Regions from separate parts of the Caballeronia sp. M23-90 genome, predicted to be linked through region 1. Evidence: predicted binding sites of a transcription regulator. Region 1 holds the regulator's gene; the other holds the start of a gene.
The links. Region 1 encodes LexA, which represses DNA repair genes until DNA is damaged. Its sites were predicted from a motif close to ACTGTATNNNNATACAGT; they were not measured.
Positions count from the first base shown of each region.

Region 2: ACRXB1_RS21975 (LexA family protein) is a predicted target of LexA. The motif match lies at 1,464-1,481, and genes of this name have one in related genera.

Region 1 is NZ_JBSIPA010000145.1:710-5,478, forward strand. It holds partial or broken gene ACRXB1_RS16100 (sulfate/molybdate ABC transporter ATP-binding protein) at 1-113, opposite strand, end outside; gene cysW (sulfate ABC transporter permease subunit CysW) at 129-1,073, opposite strand; gene cysT (sulfate ABC transporter permease subunit CysT) at 1,070-1,966, opposite strand; partial or broken gene ACRXB1_RS16115 (sulfate ABC transporter substrate-binding protein) at 2,200-2,667, opposite strand; gene lexA (transcriptional repressor LexA) at 2,953-3,618, shown strand; gene ACRXB1_RS16125 (hypothetical protein) at 3,814-4,218, shown strand; gene ACRXB1_RS16130 (DUF2939 domain-containing protein) at 4,343-4,769, shown strand, end outside.
Region 2 is NZ_JBSIPA010000249.1:4,279-9,047, reverse strand. It holds gene ACRXB1_RS21980 (Y-family DNA polymerase) at 1-1,012, opposite strand, end outside; gene ACRXB1_RS21975 (LexA family protein) at 1,009-1,452, opposite strand; gene ACRXB1_RS21970 (hypothetical protein) at 1,572-1,853, shown strand; gene ACRXB1_RS21965 (hypothetical protein) at 1,866-2,207, shown strand; gene ligD (DNA ligase D) at 2,247-4,151, opposite strand; gene ku (non-homologous end joining protein Ku) at 4,418-4,769, shown strand, end outside.

The DNA of each region.
Region 1 (4,769 bases):
CCCGACGGTCCAAGCAACGCGACCAGTTCGCCCGCGGGGAAGTCCAGCGAGACGTTATCCAGCGCGACGAAATCGCCAAAGCGCTTTTGCAAATTGCGAACGATGATGCTCATGGTGATCTTCGCCTTCTAGTTCTGGAGTGACGCGGCCGCGGGCTTGTTTACGTCGATATCGGCAGGCCGGGCCTGCGCGGCTTTTATCGATTTCTCCATGCGGTTTTCGGCGAGCAGTTTCAGCCCGAGCGTGACGAGCGCCAGCAGCGCCAGCAACGAGGCCACGGCGAACGCCGCCGAGAAGTTGTATTCGTTGTAGAGAATTTCGACGTGCAGCGGCATGGTGTCGGTCTGGCCGCGAATATGGCCCGAGACCACGGACACGGCGCCGAACTCGCCCATCGCCCGCGCGTTACAGAGGATCACGCCGTACAGGAGACCCCACTTCACATTGGGCAGCGTCACGCGCCGGAAGATTTGCCAGCCCGACGCGCCAAGCACGTGCGCCGCTTCTTCTTCGTCGTTGCCTTGGGCCTGCATCAGCGGGATCAGCTCACGGGCGACAAACGGGAAGGTGACGAAGATCGTCGCGAGCACGATGCCCGGCACGGCAAAGATGATCTGCACGTTATGGTCGATGAGCCATGGTCCGAACCAGCCTTGCGCGCCGAACATCAGCACGTAGATGAGGCCCGAGACGACCGGCGAGACCGAAAACGGCAAGTCGATCAGCGTGGTGAGAAATGCCTTGCCACGAAACTCGAACTTGGCGATCGCCCACGAAGCGCAGAGTCCAAACACAACGTTCAGCGGCACGGCAATGGCCGCCGTGATCAACGTGAGCTTGATGGCGGACCACGCATCGGGGTCCTTCAACGAATCGAAGTAATACGCCACGCCCTTCGCAAAGGCCTGCGCAAACACGGCGGCAAGCGGCACGACGAGAAACAGCGCGAGAAAGATCAGCGCGATCGTCGTCAGGATCCAGCGCACGGCGCGCGATTCGGTAACGGGATCGAGCTTGTGTTCGATGGCACGCAGCGCCCCGAGATCCGCCGCTTTCTGGTCGACGCTGCTCATGCTTTGGCTCCATCGACATGCAGTGAACCGGCCAGCGCCGGCGCGGGACCCGCTCCGCCGCGGCTGGTGCGCCGCTGGAGGAACCATTGCAGCGTGTTAATCAGGAGCAGCATCAAGAAGGACACGCACAGCATCACGACCGCAATCGCGGTCGCCCCGGCATAGTCGTACTGTTCGAGCTTCGTGATGATCAGCAACGATGTGATTTCGGATTTCATCGGCACATTACCCGCGATGAAAATCACCGACCCGTACTCGCCCAGCGCACGCGCGAAGGCAAGCGCGAAGCCGGTCAGAAGCGCGGGGAACAGCGACGGCAGGACCACGCGGCGAAACGTCAGCCAGCGAGTCGCGCCAAGGCACGCGGCGGCTTCTTCCTGTTCGCGCTCGAAGTCTTCGAGCACCGGCTGCACGGTCCGCACCACGAACGGCAAGCCGATGAACGTCAGCGCCACCAGCACGCCCAGCGGCGTAAACGCCACTTTGAGCCCGAGCGGCGCGAGAAATTGTCCAATCCAGCCATTGGGCGCATACACGGCCGCGAGCGCAATGCCTGCTACGGAGGTAGGCAACGCAAACGGCAGATCGACTACAGCGTCCACGATCCGCTTGAATGGAAACGTATAGCGGACCAGCACCCAGGCGACCAGAAAGCCGAACACGGCGTTGATCAGCGCGCCGCCGAGCGCGGCCGAAAATGTCAGCCGATACGACGCCAGCACACGCGGCGACGTGACGGCTCGCACGAACGTTGTCCAGTCGAGGGTGGCCGTCTTGGCAAAGGTCGCGGCGAGCGGAATCAGCACCACGAGGCTCAGATACGCCACCGTGACGCCGAGCGTCAGGCCGAAGCCCGGCAGCGCGCTGGGCTTGCGGAAAGTGAAAGTTGTCATGCGTCCATCATCCAGTACCGTTGCGTCGCGGGGAACGGCGCTTCGGGGTTCTGACCGTCTGTGCGGCCGTGGTGGTGTTGCTGGTTTTTTGTGGCTTCTTACGACTACAGCATCGCGAGCGGATCAACGCAGGCGATGCTGTGCTTCATGCTTTGAAACTCGCCGCTATTACTGCGGCTGATAGATCGAATCGAACACGCCGCCATCGGCGAAATGCGTCTTTTGCGCCTTGGAATCGATACACCCGGCTTCAGCAGATCCGGCCAGTCCTTGACCTGCTTGGGGTTGCCCTTACGAACGAGGAACACGATAGTCGATGTATAAGGCGACGCGTTGTCCGGCAAACGCTTCTGCCAGTCCTGCGCGACCAGACCCTTGGCCGACAATGCATCGATGTCATAAGCCAGCGCCAGCGTTACCACGTCAGCCTGCAAGCCATCCAGAACCGAGCGCGCCTGACCGCCCGACCCACCGTGCGACTGCTTGAACGTGACCGTCTCGCCGGTCTCGGCCTTCCATTTCTTGCCAAAAGCCTGGTTGAAGTCCTGATACAGCTCGCGCGTCGGGTCGTACGACACGTTGAGAAACGACGTATCGGCGTGCGCTTGCGCGATCATCCCGATTCCCGACGCAGCCCCGATAACCGCCGTTGCGAGCAGTTTCCTGGCACGCACGCCCCACCCCGATCTACGACTCAACATTCCCCGTTCTCCGTCTTATGGTGTTCGATGGGCTGAGTCTATCGACGGCCTTTCATTATTAAAAATAATTGTTCTTCATGTTTTTAGATCAAAAAGTGCTAATGGAGGCTGGCAGCGGCGTTGCGACCGGTAAACGGGTGTTGGAGCAGCCTGTTTTCGCCCTCTGTGTGGTCTGGACGACGCCGAACTTAAAGTAAAGCTTGAAAAGCGGCGAATACTGTATAAAACTACAGGCATCTGTTCATCCATACAGTGGATGACGGACCAGACAAGGGGCTAAAGCACGTGACCAAGACAAGCAAACTGACTGCGCGGCAGCAAGAGGTGTTCGAACTGATCCAGCGCGCAATCGAGCGCACGGGATTTCCGCCCACGCGCGCCGAGATCGCGGCAGAACTCGGTTTCAGTTCGGCCAATTCCGCCGAAGAGCATCTTCGTGCGCTGGCCCGTAAAGGCGTGATCGAGCTGGCGGCGGGTTCCTCACGCGGCATCCGGTTGCTGAACCAGCCAGGTCCTGATGACGGACCGCATCAGTTCACATTGCCGCACGCGAGCATCATGCAATTGTCCCTGCCGCTGGTCGGGCGCGTGGCTGCAGGCAGCCCGATCCTTGCGCAGGAACATATCTCGCAGCACTTCGCTTGTGACCCGGCACTGTTCTCGAGCAAGCCCGACTACCTGTTGAAGGTTCGCGGGCTTTCCATGCGCGACGCCGGCATCTTCGACGGTGACCTGCTCGCAGTGCAGAAGAAGAACGAGGCAAAAGACGGCCAGATCGTCGTCGCGCGGCTCGGTGACGACGTGACGGTGAAACGCTGGAAGCGTCGCCCGGACGGCGTCGAACTGATCGCCGAGAATCCCGATTACGAAAACATCTTCGTGGCTTCGGGTAGCGACGAATTCGCACTTGAAGGTATCGCTGTCGGACTGATCCGATCCGGCGAATTGTGATGTGCTTCGAGCGCGGCCGACTTGATGGCCACGCTCTGATTCTCGTCTTTTGATTGCTGCTTTCTGATCCGCTCTGCGGCGGCGGGCGCTCCCGCTACCAGCCGCGCCGCGGTTGAATTTCCGGCCTTATAAAGCGTGACGGACATCGCATCCGCGATGAACCGGCGCGCACCCTATTGTTCACGGAGAAACATCATGGAACGATTTGCCCGCCTGTTTTCTGCCTCGTTTTTATCTGCTTCGTCGGCTGCGTCAGCTTCTTTCGCGCCCGCAGCACGGTCGCCGCTTTCATTCAGGCAATTCCGCGAGTTCGGCCGCTTTCGTCATCTGCGCGCGCTGATCTCCTGCAAGATACGGAAGGACACAAACACGCCCGACATGTTCGACGAACCGCCTGTGCTGCCTTCGCGGCAACCTGCGTTTGCACGGGTGTCGCTCAGCGCGTCGGTTCATGCGCAAGCCGAGCGCCGTGCGCCCGTGCGGGTTTATCGCGGCGAATCGCGCGTGATCATGGTGGGCAACATTGAAGCGGTTTCGCGCATGATCGACCGTTATATCGACGAAGAACGCGCGGGTGTCGAAGGCGGTCTTCTTGCGTGACCTTCAGGTAATCCTCGTGATTGTTCGAGTTTGAGGGATAGATTTCGTGACGGCGCGGTCAATTGAGATTGGTTGTCAGTTGGTCGTCGTCAATCACCTCGAACTCACGAAGGCACCCTGACGTATGTCGCGCATCAGCAAATCCGTTCTAACCGCACTGATCGTAATTGCGGCCGTCGCAGCGCTCGGACTACTTTACGCATCACCTTATATTGCGCTGGACCGCATGAAACGCGCCGCCGATACGCGCGATGCCGAGACGGTGAACGCGTACGTGGATTTTCCGCTGCTGCGAGAGAGTCTGAAGGAACAAGTCGGGCAACTGCTTACCCGGAAGATCGATGTACATAAAAGCGGCAATCCGCTGGCGTTGCTGGGCGCAATGATTGGCGCCGCGCTGATCGGTCCACTCGTGGATTCGTACGCAACGCCGGATGGCGTGGCGGCAATCCTGAACGGCATACCGCCGCGAGGCGATCCCGGCGAGAAACCGCCGGCTCCGCCCTCGCCCGATTCCGCCACACCTGGCACGGCACCCGGCGCACAGCAAT
Region 2 (4,769 bases), on a different contig from region 1:
GGTAGATCTGGCGCAGTCCGAACAACGCCGAGTCGACCAGCGTCAGCGTGTCCGACGTGGGTGAAACGAGCGGAACATTGATGGCACGGCTGTATTGCGGGTCGTCGCGTTTGAACGGGCTTGTTCGGATGAAAACCTGGACCTGATTGGCGTGCAACGCTTGACGACGCAATCGCTCTGCTGCAGTGGCGACAAATTGCGTGATGGCCTGCGTCAGTTCATCGAGGGTGTACACGACATGACCGAAGCTGCGTGAGCAAAGCACTTGCTTCTGCGGCTGCCCCGCATCTTCAAACCCGTAGCACGCAATGCCATTGAGCTCGAGCAGAGTCCGCTCAAGCACTACGGAAAACTGCTTGCGGATGAACGAGGGACTCACGCGTTTGAATTGCAGCACCGTTTCGACACCCATCTCATGCAGACGCGCGCCGATTTTGCGGCCCACGCCCCAGACCTCGCCAACGTCCACGCTCGCAAAGATACTGTCGCGCTCTCCTGCCGTCAGTATTCCGATGTCACAAACGCCGTACCACGGGCGGCCCACATTTTTCTTCGCGATGTGGTTCGCCATTTTCGCGAGCGTTTTCGTGGGGCCGATGCCAATGCAAGTCGGGATGCCGATCCACTGCAGCACCTGAGCGCGTATCTGAAGGCCATAGGTCGTCAGGTCGCAGCAAAACCCGCCCAGGTCGAGGAAACATTCGTCGATCGAGTAGATTTCCTGGACGGGCGAATACTGGCCTATCAATGACATCATGCGGTCGCTGAGATCAGCATACAGGGCGTAATTTGAGCTGAGTGCGATAAGGCCGCTGGTGCGCTCGAGGTCACGAATTTGGAAATACGGCTGCCCCATTCCCACTTTCAGGTCTTTCGCTTCCTGCGATCTCGCGACTGCGCACCCATCATTGTTGCTGAGTACGACGACAGGTTTGCCGATGAGCGACGGCCTGAAACACCGCTCGCACGAGACGTAGAAGTTGTTGCCGTCAATGAGCGCAAAGGTGGTCATCGACGTTTCTGCGGATGCAGCAGCTGACGCAAGTTCCACGTGACCACGCCCCACACGCTCATTTCCTGTCCTTCGACGAACGTAATCGGGGGATAGAGCGGGTTCGCGGCATGCAGACGAACGACACCCGAACGTTTGTACAAGCGCTTGACCGTGAACTCGTCGTCAACGCAGGCAAGGACCACACGACCATGGACCGCCTCGATCGAGCGATCAACGATCAGCCGGTCGCCGTCAAAGATCCTGGCGTCAATCATCGAGTCCCCTTCGACCTGAAACAGAAACGTCGCGATCGGGTTGAGCACGAGCACGTCATTGAGATCGATGCGCTTTTGCGTATGGTCCTGCGCCGGACTGGGAAAGCCTGCGGGCACCTTCGCCAGCACTTCGATGAGAAATGAGCCTGCGGCGTCGGCGGTAATCGGGATCGGGCGGCTCATGGACAGACAATACTGTATGGATGTACAGTATTCTATAACGGGTTTTGAAACGCTGAATTGCCCCTTTTTAGTCGATTGCGGAGGCTGTTGTGGATAAGCTTGTTCGACGAAAGCATCCGATGCCGGAGATGGCGGCCTTCGTCGCGGAGCTGCGAGCAGCCTTCGGCGACTTGGTGGACGAAGCGGTGTCTCGCGGGAAGAGCGGCGAGCCGACGTTTTACGCCCGTGAGAACGGGCGCACCGTCGGTACGCCGCCAGCAGACCATCACAACGCATGGAGGGCGTCCGAGGACGTTCGCAACCGTCACTATTGCAACGGGTGTGACGGAAGTTGCATTGGCACCGCGATCAGGTGCAGTCAGCGCATGACCCAAGCGATGCAAGGCCAACAGAAACGCTAGATGAGGAGTTGCATGTTTGTAGAGAATGAACGTCGCGCCGAATTGTTGTGCTTTCTGGTCGTGACTGCTGCAGCGTCGCATAGCTTGACCAGTGAATGGCGGGTCGACCACGTGGTCGAGAGTTGCCGGCTCTGGCTCAGACGAAACGCTGTAAAGATGCCGTGGCTTGAGCGAGTCAACCTCGGGCAGCTCGCGTTACGACTCGCGAGACGCGACCTGTTTAAAGCCAAGGTCGTGATCCGGCAGGCGCACGTTCAAGCGTTATTCACGGGAGATATGGCGCTGAACTTATCAAGCACCATGGTTCAGCGCGTCTTGGCCATCTGCGCGGACGCAATCGCGCAGCGCTCGTAGCCGTACGCAACTGCTTACCGAAGAGTGTGCCCAAACACATCAACGCTGCATGCCGATGGCGCGGCGCATCGCTACCGTGATGCCCTGCCGGGTTCGCCAATAGCCTTCCCACGGATCGCTGTTGAGCGAGCGTTGCCGGGCAAGTGCTGAGCTCATCGACCATTGATCGCCAGCGGTGACGTCTTTTAATTCGTCCCAGGCAATGGGCATCGACACCGCCAGACCGGGCCGCGCGCGAACAGAGAACGGCGCAACCGTACTTGCACCGCGGCTGTTTCGCAGATAGTCGATGAAGATTTTGCCAACCCGGTTTCGCGGCCCCAAGACTGCTGAGAAGTGATCGGGCAAGACCTTCGCCATGTGTTGCGCAAGCGCTTGCGAGAACCCCTTAACTTCCGCCCAGCTCTGCTTACGTGTGAGCGGAACGACAATATGAAACCCTTTGCCGCCGCTCGTCTTGGCGAATGACTTGAGTCCGATTTCGTCAAGCACGAGCTTGGTGAGCGAGGCCGCATCGAGCATCGCCGACCAGGGCAGCGACGGGTCAGGATCCAGATCGAAGATGACGCGATCCGGATGGGTTAGGTCTGGTGCGACCGCGTTCCAAGAATGCAGCTCGACCACGCTCATCTGGGCGAGTCCTACAAGCGATTCTGCATTGTTTGCAACGAGCAGCGGCGGATGGCGCGGATGGAGCTCAACCGGAAGCTCTTCGACACCCGGTATGCGCACACGCTCGGAATGCTTTTGGAAGAACAGCTCGCCGTTGATGCCGTCGGGCGCCCGTACCAATGTGAGTGGCCGGTTGTGAAGATAGGGAAGCGCCCACTCTGAGATGTCGTCGTAGTATCGAGCAAGCTCGACCTTTGTTTTGCCAGAAGTGCCGTCGACAACCCGGGCGGGGTTCGTTACTTTGATATTCGCGATGAAGACAGACCCTTTCGTACCCGTCCGCTCTCGAGACGACCTCAAGTCGTCAGGCGCTGCTTCCTCGCCGGGTATCACCGCGCCCTGCTCTTTCACAACTGCGTGAGCAGGTTTGTCCTCGCGCATTGCATAGAAAACCGCATGCCGGATCTCGCCGCTTGGGGTCCATTCCAGAAACGATACTTCGCATACGAGCTCGGGCTTCAACCATATGTAGTCACGGTCCTGGTCAGGCTCGGGAGCAACGGAAAACGCTGCCTTCTTCTGTTTTAACGGCTCGATACGCTTGGAGATTGCGTCGTTGCGTGATGCTTTGACTGAAGGCGCGACGTTGCCCGCGTAATGAAGTAGACCACTGGCGTCATAGACACCCAGCAAAAGCGAGCGGACCCCGGATTTCGCGCCTTTGTTGCCCGAGATGCCAGCGATCACAAACTCCTGGCGAAGATTGCATTTGAGTTTGACCCAGTTGGTTGAGCGTCCAGAGCGATACGGCGCATCGCCGCGCTTGCCGATGATTCCCTCAAGATTCATTTTGCAGGCGGAGGCGACCAGCGACTGCGGATCCTCAGCGAAGTCCGCGGAGTATCGGATAAGCGGATCGTGAACCTCTTCGAGCAGGTCGTGGAGTAACTGGCGCCTTGTGCGCAAGGGCTCGCTGCGAACATCTTCCCCGTTGAGCCAAAGGATGTCGAAGAGGAAGATGACGATTTTTGCTGTGCTTCTGCGGTCGAATGCGTTTTGCAGCGCATTGAAATCAGGTGTTCCGCTGGCGTTCAGCACTACCGCCTCTCCATCGAGCCACGCGTTTTCGACAGGAAGCGATTCAACCGCTGCCCGCAGCTTCGGCATCCGATCGGTCCAGTCGTGCCCGTTCCGGGTAAAAAGTTTGACGGAACCGCCATCGACGCGAATCAGCATCCTGTATCCGTCGTACTTAATTTCGTAGGACCAGTCACCGGATGCCGGCGGACGACTCGCCAGTGTCGCGAGCTCCGGTTCAATGATCGAAGGCATCGCGCCAGGCGGATCGTTTGCGACCGGGCGTTGGCGCTTTTGCGTCGTGCTCCATCGTCCTGGCATGGCGGCTCTCCTCGGTCCAGGGGAAGTGCACAGTCCGTGCCCGTCAGGGCGCAGGACCAGTGCCGGGCATATTGCATGCTCTCATGTTGCGGCTAATAATCAAGAAAATCGAAACTAAACAGCCAACGGGCTCGGCCGCTCGCCCGTCCCTCGTATGCCGCAGCCGCGCGCTCTGTCGCCGGCGACCAGGAGAGAAAACCATGGCAGCGCGCTCGATTGCTTCGTTGACGCTTTCTTTCGGCCTGGTTTCCATCCCGGTCAAGCTGTTTTCAGCAACCGAGAGCGCCTCCGGGGTCGGCTTTAACCTTCTGACGCCGGAGGGTGGCAGGGTCAAGCAGCAATACATTTCCGAGGCGACCGGCGAGGTTGTCGCTCGTGCGGACATGAAAAAAGGCTACGAGTTTGAAAAAGGCAATTTCGTTGTCTTCGCGCCCGAAGAACTGAAGGCGCTCGAGGAAGGAGCCACTCACGTGGTCGAAATCGTTTCCTTCGTACCTGAAAAATCAGTCGACCCGCTCTTTTACGACAAGGCATATTTCATTGCCCCGGACA